3 regions of the Streptosporangium sp. NPDC049376 genome follow, and region 1 is predicted to be linked to each of the others. Evidence: riboswitches for the same ligand, from Rfam matches in the RefSeq annotation. Region 1 holds a riboswitch; each other region holds the start of a gene.
The links. A riboswitch is a leader RNA that binds a small molecule or an ion and turns the genes downstream of it on or off. The one in region 1 is predicted to bind S-adenosylmethionine.
Positions count from the first base shown of each region.

Region 2: linked by a shared signal. The riboswitch ahead of ACIBVQ_RS28850 (aminotransferase class V-fold PLP-dependent enzyme) and the one ahead of ACIBVQ_RS01435 (glutathione S-transferase C-terminal domain-containing protein) in region 1 are both predicted to bind S-adenosylmethionine.
Region 3: linked by a shared signal. The riboswitch ahead of thrC (threonine synthase) and the one ahead of ACIBVQ_RS01435 (glutathione S-transferase C-terminal domain-containing protein) in region 1 are both predicted to bind S-adenosylmethionine.

Region 1 covers NZ_JBITMT010000001.1:329,809-333,008, forward strand. The annotation lists gene ACIBVQ_RS01425 (nitric oxide synthase oxygenase) at 1-949, shown strand, start outside; gene ACIBVQ_RS01430 (DUF402 domain-containing protein) at 958-1,470, opposite strand; SAM riboswitch class IV at 1,523-1,635, shown strand; gene ACIBVQ_RS01435 (glutathione S-transferase C-terminal domain-containing protein) at 1,672-2,613, shown strand; gene ACIBVQ_RS01440 (FAD/NAD(P)-binding protein) at 2,642-3,200, shown strand, end outside.
Region 2 covers NZ_JBITMT010000014.1:5,592-8,791, forward strand. The annotation lists gene ACIBVQ_RS28850 (aminotransferase class V-fold PLP-dependent enzyme) at 1-1,253, opposite strand, end outside; SAM riboswitch class IV at 1,305-1,420, opposite strand; gene ACIBVQ_RS28855 (TerC family protein) at 1,615-2,349, shown strand; gene ACIBVQ_RS28860 (cytochrome P450) at 2,359-3,200, shown strand, end outside.
Region 3 covers NZ_JBITMT010000004.1:24,257-27,456, reverse strand. The annotation lists gene thrC (threonine synthase) at 1-1,220, opposite strand, end outside; SAM riboswitch class I at 1,235-1,377, opposite strand; gene ACIBVQ_RS13090 (RNA polymerase sigma factor) at 1,491-2,051, opposite strand; gene ACIBVQ_RS13085 (trehalose-6-phosphate synthase) at 2,157-3,200, shown strand, end outside.

The DNA of each region.
Region 1 (3,200 bases):
CTGGCGCAACAGCGACAGGTGTATCGGGCGGTTGTACTGGAAGTCACTGCGGGTACGCGACCGGCGCCGGGTGAACACGGTCGAGGGGGTCGCCGTCGAGTGCGTCGACCATCTCCGTGAGGCCGTCTCCGACGGCCGGATCCGGCCGATGATCACGATCTTCGCCCAGGACCGGCCGGGGGCGCCGGGGCCGAGGATCTGGAACGAGCAGCTCATCCGTTACGCGGGGTACGCGATGGACGACGGTTCGGTCGTCGGCGATCCGCGCAACGCCGGGTTCACCACGATGGCCCGTAAACTCGGCTGGCCGGGCGGCCGGGGCACGCCCTTCGACGTGCTTCCCCTGGCGGTCTCGATGGGCGACGGGCCGCCTGTGCTGTCCACGATCCCCGGGGACGCGGTGCTAGAGGTGCCGCTGTCCCACCCGGCCTATCCGTGGTTCGAGCGGCTGGGGCTGCGCTGGCACGCCGTACCGGCGATCTCGAACATGTGCCTGGAGATCGGCGGGGTCTGCTACCGGGCCGCGCCGTTCAACGGCTGGTACATGGGGACCGAGATCGGGGCGCGCAATCTCGCGGACCCCGACCGCTACAACCTGGTGCCCCTGGTCGCCGCGCGGCTCGGCCTGGACACCCGTAACGAGCGTTCGCTGTGGCGCGACCACGCGCTGGTCGAGCTGAACGTGGCGGTCCTGTACTCCTTCGACAGGGCGGGGGTCACCATAACCGACCACCACGCCGAGTCCAGGCGCTTCCTGACGCACGTGGCGCGGGAGGAGAGCGCGGGCAGGATCTGCCCGGCCGACTGGAGCTGGATCGTCCCGCCCATCTCGGGGGCCGCGACCCCGGTCTTCCACCGGTACTACGACCAGGAGCGGCTCTCGCCGAACTTCGTCACCCACCCCGACTCCAGGGAGCGGTCGGCGGGCCGGTGGAGCCCGGGGCGGTGACGTCCTTCTCAGCGGTTCCCGGAGACCAGGGAGAGCCAGTGCGGAGGTGAGGCGAAGGGGGCCGTCCTGGCGGTGACGGCCTCCATCAGCGCGGCGGCCGAGGCGCGGGCGCCCTCCACGATCTCCCTGGGGTAGGCGTAGCGGACCTGGTGCTCCTCGAACTCGTCCTCGTCGTCCAGGAGCACCCGGCCGTCCTTGCGCATGCGGATCACGTCGAGGTCGAGGTCGACCATGGTCACCTCGTCGCCGTCCCAGCGCGGCACGGTCGAGACGTCACAGTAGATCTCGGCCTTGTACGGCGCCGCGTTGAAGGTGGCCGTCCACCAGGCGTCACGGGGGAAGAGGATCACGAACGGCTCGTCCCAGACGACGGGCGGCTCCTGCCCCCGCCTGCCGCTGCTGCCGGGCGGGCAGCCGACCCACACGCCGTGTTCGTCCTCGCCGAGGAGCAGGGCCGGGTGGTTCCAGTGCAGCGAGCCGTCGTACTTGCGGTAGACCACGCGGACGATCTCATGAGACATCCCCCGACTTTAAGGGTTGACAGAGATCTATGTATTTCCTACCGTCTAACTAGGTTAAGAGTGTCAGTGCAAAGCCCCGGCTCGCTGACCGGCAACCCTCGCACCGCGGCGGGGTGCCCCCGGGGAGGACCGGGTGGCACGGTCGGCGTGCCGCAAGCGCGGACCCGCACGGGTCACCGAGGCATGCCCTGGGAGTGTCACATGTCCGAGATCACACTCAACTACGCCAGCCCAGTGGACCTGGACACCCACGGCCGCTACCGGCCCGGTGGCAGGCCCGGCCCCCGCTACCCCTTCCAGGGACGGATCACCGACGACGGCACCGGGGAGTTCCCCGCCGAGGCCGGGCGCTACCACCTCTACGTTGCGGCGGTCTGCCCCTACGCGCAGCGTACGGCGATCGTGCGTTCCCTCAAAGGGCTGCAGGACGTCGTCTCGCTGTCCTACGTGGACGACGAGCGGGACGGCAGGGGGTGGGCGTTCCGCGAGCGGCGCGGCGCCGACCCGGTCAACGGCTTCGCGACCCTCAGGCAGGCCTACGAGGCGACCGAACCCGGATTCGACGGACACGTCTCCGTGCCGGTGCTGTGGGACCGGCACGGGGGGCGCATCGTCAGCAACAACTTCCCGGACATCACCATCGACCTGGGCACACGCTTCGGCGGCGACCCCGAGGCCGACCTCTACCCCGAGGAACTGCGGACCGAGATCGACGCGCTCAACGCGCGCATCTACGAGTACGCCAACACCGCCGCGGGCCGGGTCTCCGCCGCCACGACCGAACCGGAGTACCACCGGGCGAGGAAGGCCGTGATCGGCTTCCTCGACGAACTCGACGCCAGGCTCGCCGGCCGCAGGTTCCTGTTCGGCTCCGCCGTCACCGAGTCCGACGTACGGCTCTGGCCCACCCTGGTCAGGTTCGACGTGAGCGACAACCCGTCGGCCAGGATCAGCGAGCGCCCGCTGACCGCCTTCCCCAACCTGTGGGACTACGCCAGGGACCTCTACCAGCACCCCGCCTTCCGCGAGAACACCGACCTCACCGTGCTCGCCTCCCCCACGGGGGAGACCGACCCGTGGCGGGTGCCGGTCGAGCCCGCCACCCCCGACTGGGACCTGCCCCATCGAAGAGCAGCGCTGTGACGGACCGTACGAGAGGGGAGTGGTCGGCGTGAGCGCCTCCATCGCGATCGTCGGCGCCGGGCCGACCGGCACCTGCCTGGTCGAGCGGATCTGCGCCAACGCCGCCGAACTGCTCAGCTGGCCGTCGCTCGACGTCCACGTGATCGACCCCTACCCGCCGGGCGGCGGCAGGGTCTGGCGCGAGCGGCAACCCGACCTGCTCTGGATGAACTCCGCCGCCGCCGACGTGACGCTCTTCACCGACGAGTCCGTCCGGTGCGTCGGCCCGATCCGCCCCGGCCCCTCGCTGGCCGAGTGGCTCGGCTGCGACCCCGGACGCTTCGTCCCCCGGCCCGTGCAGAACGCCTACCTCACCCACGCCTTCCGGCGAGCCGTGGACACCGCCCCCCGCGGTGTCCGGGTGCACGTGCACCGGACCCGGGCACTCGACCTGACCGACGTCCCGGGAGGCCAGGCCGTACTGCTTGAGGACGGGACGACCCTTGAGGTGGGCGCCGTGATCCTCGCGCAGGGACACGGCGACGTCACCCCGGCGGCGGAGGAACGCGGGCTGACGGCCCTGGCAAGGGAGAGCGGCCTGCGCTACC
Region 2 (3,200 bases), on a different contig from region 1:
TCGGTGGTGCTGCCGACGCCGATGGAGGCGCGCACCGCGGAGGCGGTGACGTCGTCGCAGCCGCCGTCCTTGGCGCCGAGCAGGTGCCTGACGAAGGGGTGGGCGCAGAACTTGCCGTCCCGCACGCCGATGCCGTACTCGCCGGACAGCGTCTCGGCCACCTCACGGGCGGTGAAGCCGTCCACGACGAAGGAGACGATGCCGACGCGGGCGTGGTCGGGGCCCCACAGGGACAGCTCGTGCACACCCTCGATCCCGGCCAGACCGGCGCGCAGGCGGGCCAGCAGACGCTCCTCCTCGCGCACCAGCACGTCCCAGCCGGTCGCGCTCAGCGCGTCGCAGGCGGCGGCCAGCGCGATGGCGCCCAGCACGTTCGGCGTGCCCGCCTCGTGACGGGCCTCGGGGTCGTCGTGCCAGTCGGTCGTCTCGTCCTCGACGGCCCTGACGGCCCCGCCGCCCCGGAGGTACGGCTCGGCGACCGAGAGCCAGTCGGAGCGGCCGATCAGCGCGCCGGTGCCGAACGGGGCGTAGAGCTTGTGACCGGAGAAGACCACGTAGTCCAGGTCGAGCGCGGTCAGGTTGAGGCGGCGGTGCGGGACGAGCTGGGCGGCGTCGACCAGGACGCGGGCGCCGTGGCGGTGGGCGATGTGGGCCAGCGCGGCGATCGGCCACAGCTCGCCGGTCACGTTGGAGGCGGCGGTGACGACCAGCAGCTTAGGGCCGTCGATCGCGGCCAGCGCGTCGTCGGAGGCGCGGACGGCCTCACCGGGGAAGGCCGGGGCGGGCAGCCGTACGACGTCGGCCCAGGGCAGGAGCGAGGCGTGGTGCTCGGTCTCGAAGACCACCACGGTGGTCCCGGCGGGCAGGCTGCGGGCCAGCAGGTTGGTGGCGTCGGTGGTGTTCCTCGTGAAGATCACCGCGTCGTCGGGACGGGCCCCGACGAAGGCCCGCACGGTGTGCCTGGCCTGCTCGTAGCGGGCGGTGGTCAGCTGGGAGGCGTATCCGGCGCCGCGGTGGACGCTGGAGTAGGCCGGGAGCGCGGCGGCGACGGCGGCGCTCACCGGCTCAAGACAGGGGGCGCTGGCGGCGTAGTCGAGGTTGGCGTACGGCACCAGCCTGCCGCCCTTGACGGGCACCTCAAGGTCGGCGCCGAGGACCGCGGGGATCGGCCGGTCGTCGGGGACACGGGTCGCCGGGACGGTCACGGTTTCGGCGGCGGCGGCGGCGGAGGTGAAGATCGTCAGTGTGGACACGCCAAAGCTCCTTGGAGGTCATCGGACCCCAAGCCATGGCCTTGGTGCTGGAGCCCGCGCTTGCCCGGCACACCTCGTGCCGGACCAGGTCCTCACCCGGGGCACCCCGCCGCGGACGCGAGGGTTGCCGGCCAGCTAGCCGGGGCTTGTCGCTGGCACTCATGACCTACGAACCGGACTATACCCACACAGAGGCGGTGCTTGGCAAGTCTGCGGGAAGGGGTCCGGAGGGCTGGAGTTTCGGCGGTGATCCTGAGGAACTTCCGGTTCTGCCCGATCGTCTGGAGCTGTGACCGTGAACGCCCGTCAGGTCACGCGCCGCGCGCGGGCGGCGCTCTCCCCACCGAAACTGGAGGACCCGATGGACTGGGTGGCCGACCCGGCGAGCTGGATAGGTCTGCTCACGCTGATCGCTTTGGAGATCGTGCTGGGCATCGACAACATCATCTTCATCTCGATCCTGGCGGGGAAACTTCCGCCGGAACAGCGTGACAACGCCCGCAGGCTGGGCCTGCTCGCCGCCCTGGTCAGCCGCCTGGCGCTGCTGCTCGCCCTGTCCTGGGTGGTACGGCTCACCGCCCCGCTCTTTGAGATCTTCGGGCACGAGATATCGGGACGCGACCTGATCCTGATCCTCGGCGGGCTGTTCCTGCTGGTCAAGAGCGTTCACGAGATCCACGGCCACACCGAGAACGGCGAGGACCACTCCGGCGGCCGGAAGGCGGCGGCCTCCTTCGGCATGGTGATCCTGCAGATCATGGTGCTGGACATCGTCTTCTCCCTCGACTCGGTGATCACCGCGGTCGGCATGGTCGACGAGCTGGCCATCATGGTCATCGCGGTCATCGTCGCGGTCGTGGTGATGCTCTTCGCCTCGGGGCCGATCAGCCGTTTCGTGGACAAGCACCCGACGATCAAGATGCTGGCGCTGTCGTTCCTGGTGCTGATCGGCGTCGTGCTGCTCGCGGAGGGTTTCGGACAGCACATCTCCAAGGGCTACATCTACTTCGCGATGGCGTTCTCGCTGGTGGTCGAGCTGCTCAACATCCGGGCCCGCCGTCGTTCCCGGGCCGTCGAGAAGACTCCGGAGCCCTAGCATGGGTTTGTGCGTTTTGACCCATGGAGTCCGGAATTCGTCGCCTACCCCTATGACGCCTACGCCGAGCTGAGACAGCGGCCGGTCACCTTCTTCGAGCCGACGGGCCAGTGGCTGGTCGCCCGGCACGCCGACGTCAACGCGTTGCTGCGCGACCGGAGACTCGGCCGGTCCTACCTGCACGTGGCCACGCACGCCGAGTTCGGCAGGCCGGAGGAGCCGCCCTTCCTCGACCCGTTCTGGCGGGTGGTCAGGGCCGGGATGCTCGACGTCGAGCCGCCAGTCCACACCCGCCTGCGCCGCCTGGTCTCCCGGGCGTTCACCCCGCGGATGGTCGAGGCGCTGCGGCCCAAGGTCGCCTCGATCGCCACGGGGCTGGTCGAGGACTTCGTGGCACGTGGCGGCGGCGACCTCATCGCGGAGGTCGCCGAACCGCTCCCGGTGACCGTGATCGCCGAGATGCTCGGCGTCCCCGAGGCGGACCGGCACCTGCTGCGGCCCTGGTCGGCCGACATCTGCGGGATGTATGAGCTCAACCCGTCGCCCGAGACGCAGCGCACCGCCGTACGGGCGGCGGAGGAGTTCTCCGGCTACCTGTCGGAGCTGGCCCGCGCCCGTCGGGCGAACCCCGGCGACGACCTGATCAGCGCCCTGGCCCTGGTCGCCGACGGCGGTGACACCCTGACCGAGGAGGAGCTGGTCGGCACCTGTGTGCTGCTGCTCAACGCGGGTCATGAGGCGACCGTCAACGTCACCGGAATCGGCTGGTGGTCGCTGTTCCGCAACCCGGCCGAGCTGGAACGGCTGCGCGCCGACCACGGCCTGCTGCCCACGGCGATCGAGGAGCTGAT
Region 3 (3,200 bases), on a different contig from region 1:
ACAGCGGTGGGACGTGCCTGGTCAGCGACCGCGTCAAGGGTCTTCAGGCCGTCACCTGTGTTGAGGACCACGGTCTCCGCGTCGGGGTCGAGCCGACCCGACTCGACCAGCTTGCGCAGCACCCCGACGGTGACACCGCCCGCCGTCTCGGCGAAGATGCCCTCCGTCCTGGCGAGCAGGCGGATGGCGTCCACGATCTCGGGGTCGGTGACGTCCTCGACCCCACCGCCGGTGCGCCTGGCGATGTCGAGCACGTAGGGCCCGTCAGCCGGGTTGCCGATGGCCAGCGACTTGGCGATCGTGTCGGGCTTGACAGGGCGGATCACGTCGTGGCCCGCCTTGTAGGCCGCGGAGACCGGGGAGCACCCCTCGGCCTGGGCGCCGAAGATCTTGTACGGCGTGTCCTCGACGAGACCGAGGGCGATCAGCTCCTTGAACGCCTTGTCGATCTTCGTGAGCTGGGAGCCGGAGGCGACCGGGATGACGATCTGGTCGGGGATCCGCCAGCCGAGCTGCTCGGCGATCTCGTAGGCCAGGGTCTTGGAGCCCTCGGCGTAGTAGGGCCTGAGGTTGACGTTGACGAAGCCCCACTTGTCGCCGAGCTCGTCACCGATGAGCTCGGAGCAGAAGCGGTTGACGTCGTCGTAGGTGCCGTCGATGCCGATCAGCTTGCCGCCGTACACGGAGGCCATGACGATCTTGCCCTGTTCGAGGTCGGCGGGGATGAACACGCAGGCGTCGAGCCCGGTCCTGGCGGCGGCGGAGGTCACCGCGCCCGCCAGGTTGCCGGTCGAGGAGCAGGACAGGGTGTGGAAGCCGAAGTTCCTGGCCGCCTCGACGGCGATGGCGACCACGCGGTCCTTGAAGGAGTGCGTGGGGTTGCCCGAGTCGTCCTTCACGTGCAGCGAGCGCAGGCCCAGCTCACGCGCCAGGTTGTCGGCCTTGACGAGCCTGGTCCAGCCGGGCTCGGTGTTGGGCTTGGAGGCGACGTCCGCCGGGACGGGCAGGAGGGAGCGGTAGCGCCAGATGTTGGCCGGCCCCTGCGAGATCTGTTCCCGGGTGACGTTCCCGAAGTCGTAGGCGATCTCAAGGGGCCCGAAACACTCGATACAGGCGAAGCTGGGACCGAGGTCGTAGCGGGCACCACACTCACGACAGGAGAGAGCGACGGCGGGACCGAAGTCAAGAGCAGTGGTGGTTGCGGTGTTCGCGAGCGCCATGAAGCGAGGCCTTTCCCTCATCTTCGTCTGCGACCACCCTGGTCACAGACCGGAATTGGCACCTGTCCCGGTCGACCCCTCGCCAGATCGCGAGTCTTGAACCGGGAGGGTTGCCGGGGCTTCGCAGGGCCGGTCCCTCCACCCCTCTGGATGAGCAATGTTCAGTTGTGGACCTGACATGCAGGTCTCAAGCACTCTACCTCGCCTTGTGCCCCTCCTGACCAGTTGTCTCACCAAACGAGATGAAGTGTGTCATTAACCGGACAAACCTCAGAAGCCGTAGGCGTCGCCGAGCGCTCCCTGGACGTACTTGCGGGCCTGGTGGATGCGCGACTTGGCGGTGCCGAGGGGGATGCCGAGCTGCTCGGCGACCTCGTTGTAGTCGAGCTGGCAGATGTCGCGCAGCACCAGCGCCTGGGCCAGGTCGGGCTTGTCCGCCTCAAGGGCCTCCATCGCGTCGAGCAGGTCGAGGCGGGAGCCCGCGATCACACTCACCCTGGCGACGTCGGGCTTGTTGTGCAGCGGCAACTCCTCCGAGCTCTGCTCGGCGGAACGCCGCTTGAGCGAGCGGTAGGTGGTGCGCGCGCAGTTGGCGGTCACGATGTGCAGCCACGTGCTGAACCGCGCCCGCCCCTCGAACCTGGCGATGTTGCGGGCCACGGCGAGCAGGGTGTCCTGACAGGCCTCCTCGGCGTCCTGCCGGTAGGGGAGGATCCGCCCGCAGTGCCGCAGCACCTCGGGCTCGATCCGCTTCAGCAGTTCGCCCAGTGCCCGGTGGTCGCCTCCGGCGGCCGCACGGGCAAGTTCCTCGGTCGTCTCGTCCAGCGCCATCACGGGTTCCCATCAACGGTCACGGTCGCTCGACATCCTATGGTCGCCGGTTATCGTTTGGTTAACCTTCGGGACAAGCCACGTCCTCCCGGGCGAGGAGGTCAGATGAGTGGGATTTTGGTGGCCTCGAACCGCGGCCCGGTCTCCTTCACCATGTCTGAGGGCGGCGCGCTGAGCATGCGCAGGGGCGGCGGCGGCCTGGTCTCCGGCCTGTCCGAGGTGTCCAAGGAGCTCGACGTCCTGTGGGTCTGCGCCGCCCTGTCCGACGGCGACCGCGGTGCCGTACGGCTCGCTCCCGGGGGGCGGCTCGACCAGGCGGGATACGAGACCGGGGCGCTGCGGATGCTCGACATCCCCCCGGCGACCTTCCAGCGGGCCTACAACGCGGTCGCCAACTCGACCCTGTGGTTCGTCCACCACCTGCTCTACGACACCCCGAACAGGCCGCACTTCGACGCCAGGTTCGGCAGGGAGTGGGAGTCCTACCAGGCCTACAACGAGGCGTTCGCGATGGCGCTGGCCGAGGAGGCCTCGCACGGCGCCAAGGTCATGGTGCAGGACTACCACCTGGCCCTGGTCCCGGCGATGCTCAGGAGCGAACGGCCCGACCTGCGCGTCTCCCACTTCTCCCACACGCCCTGGGCCCCTCCCGAGTACTTCGGCCTGCTGCCCGACGAGGTCGCCGCCGAGTTGCTTGAGGGCATCCTGGGCGCCGACCAGGCGGGTTTCCTGACCGACCGCTGGGCCGGGGCCTTCATGGACTGCTGCGAGAGCGTCCTGGACGCGCGGGTCGAGCGCGCGGGCCGTACGGTGACCCACGCGGGCCGGACCACCCGGATCGGCGTGCACGGCCTGGGCGTGGACGGCCGGGCGCTGTGGGAACGCGCCCGCGAGCCCGACGTCGAGTCCCACATGGCCGCCCTGCGCGAGCTGGTCGGCGACCGCAGGCTGATCGTGCGCATCGACAGGACCGAGCTGTCGAAGAACATCGTCAGGGGCCTGATCGCCTACCGGGAGTTCCTCGCGGCACACCCCGAGTGGCACGGCAGGGTCGTGCACCTGGCCTTCGCCTACCCCTCCCGCCACGACCTGCCCGAATACCGTGAGTACACCGCGGCGGTGCAGCGTTGCGCCTCGGAGATCGAGGAC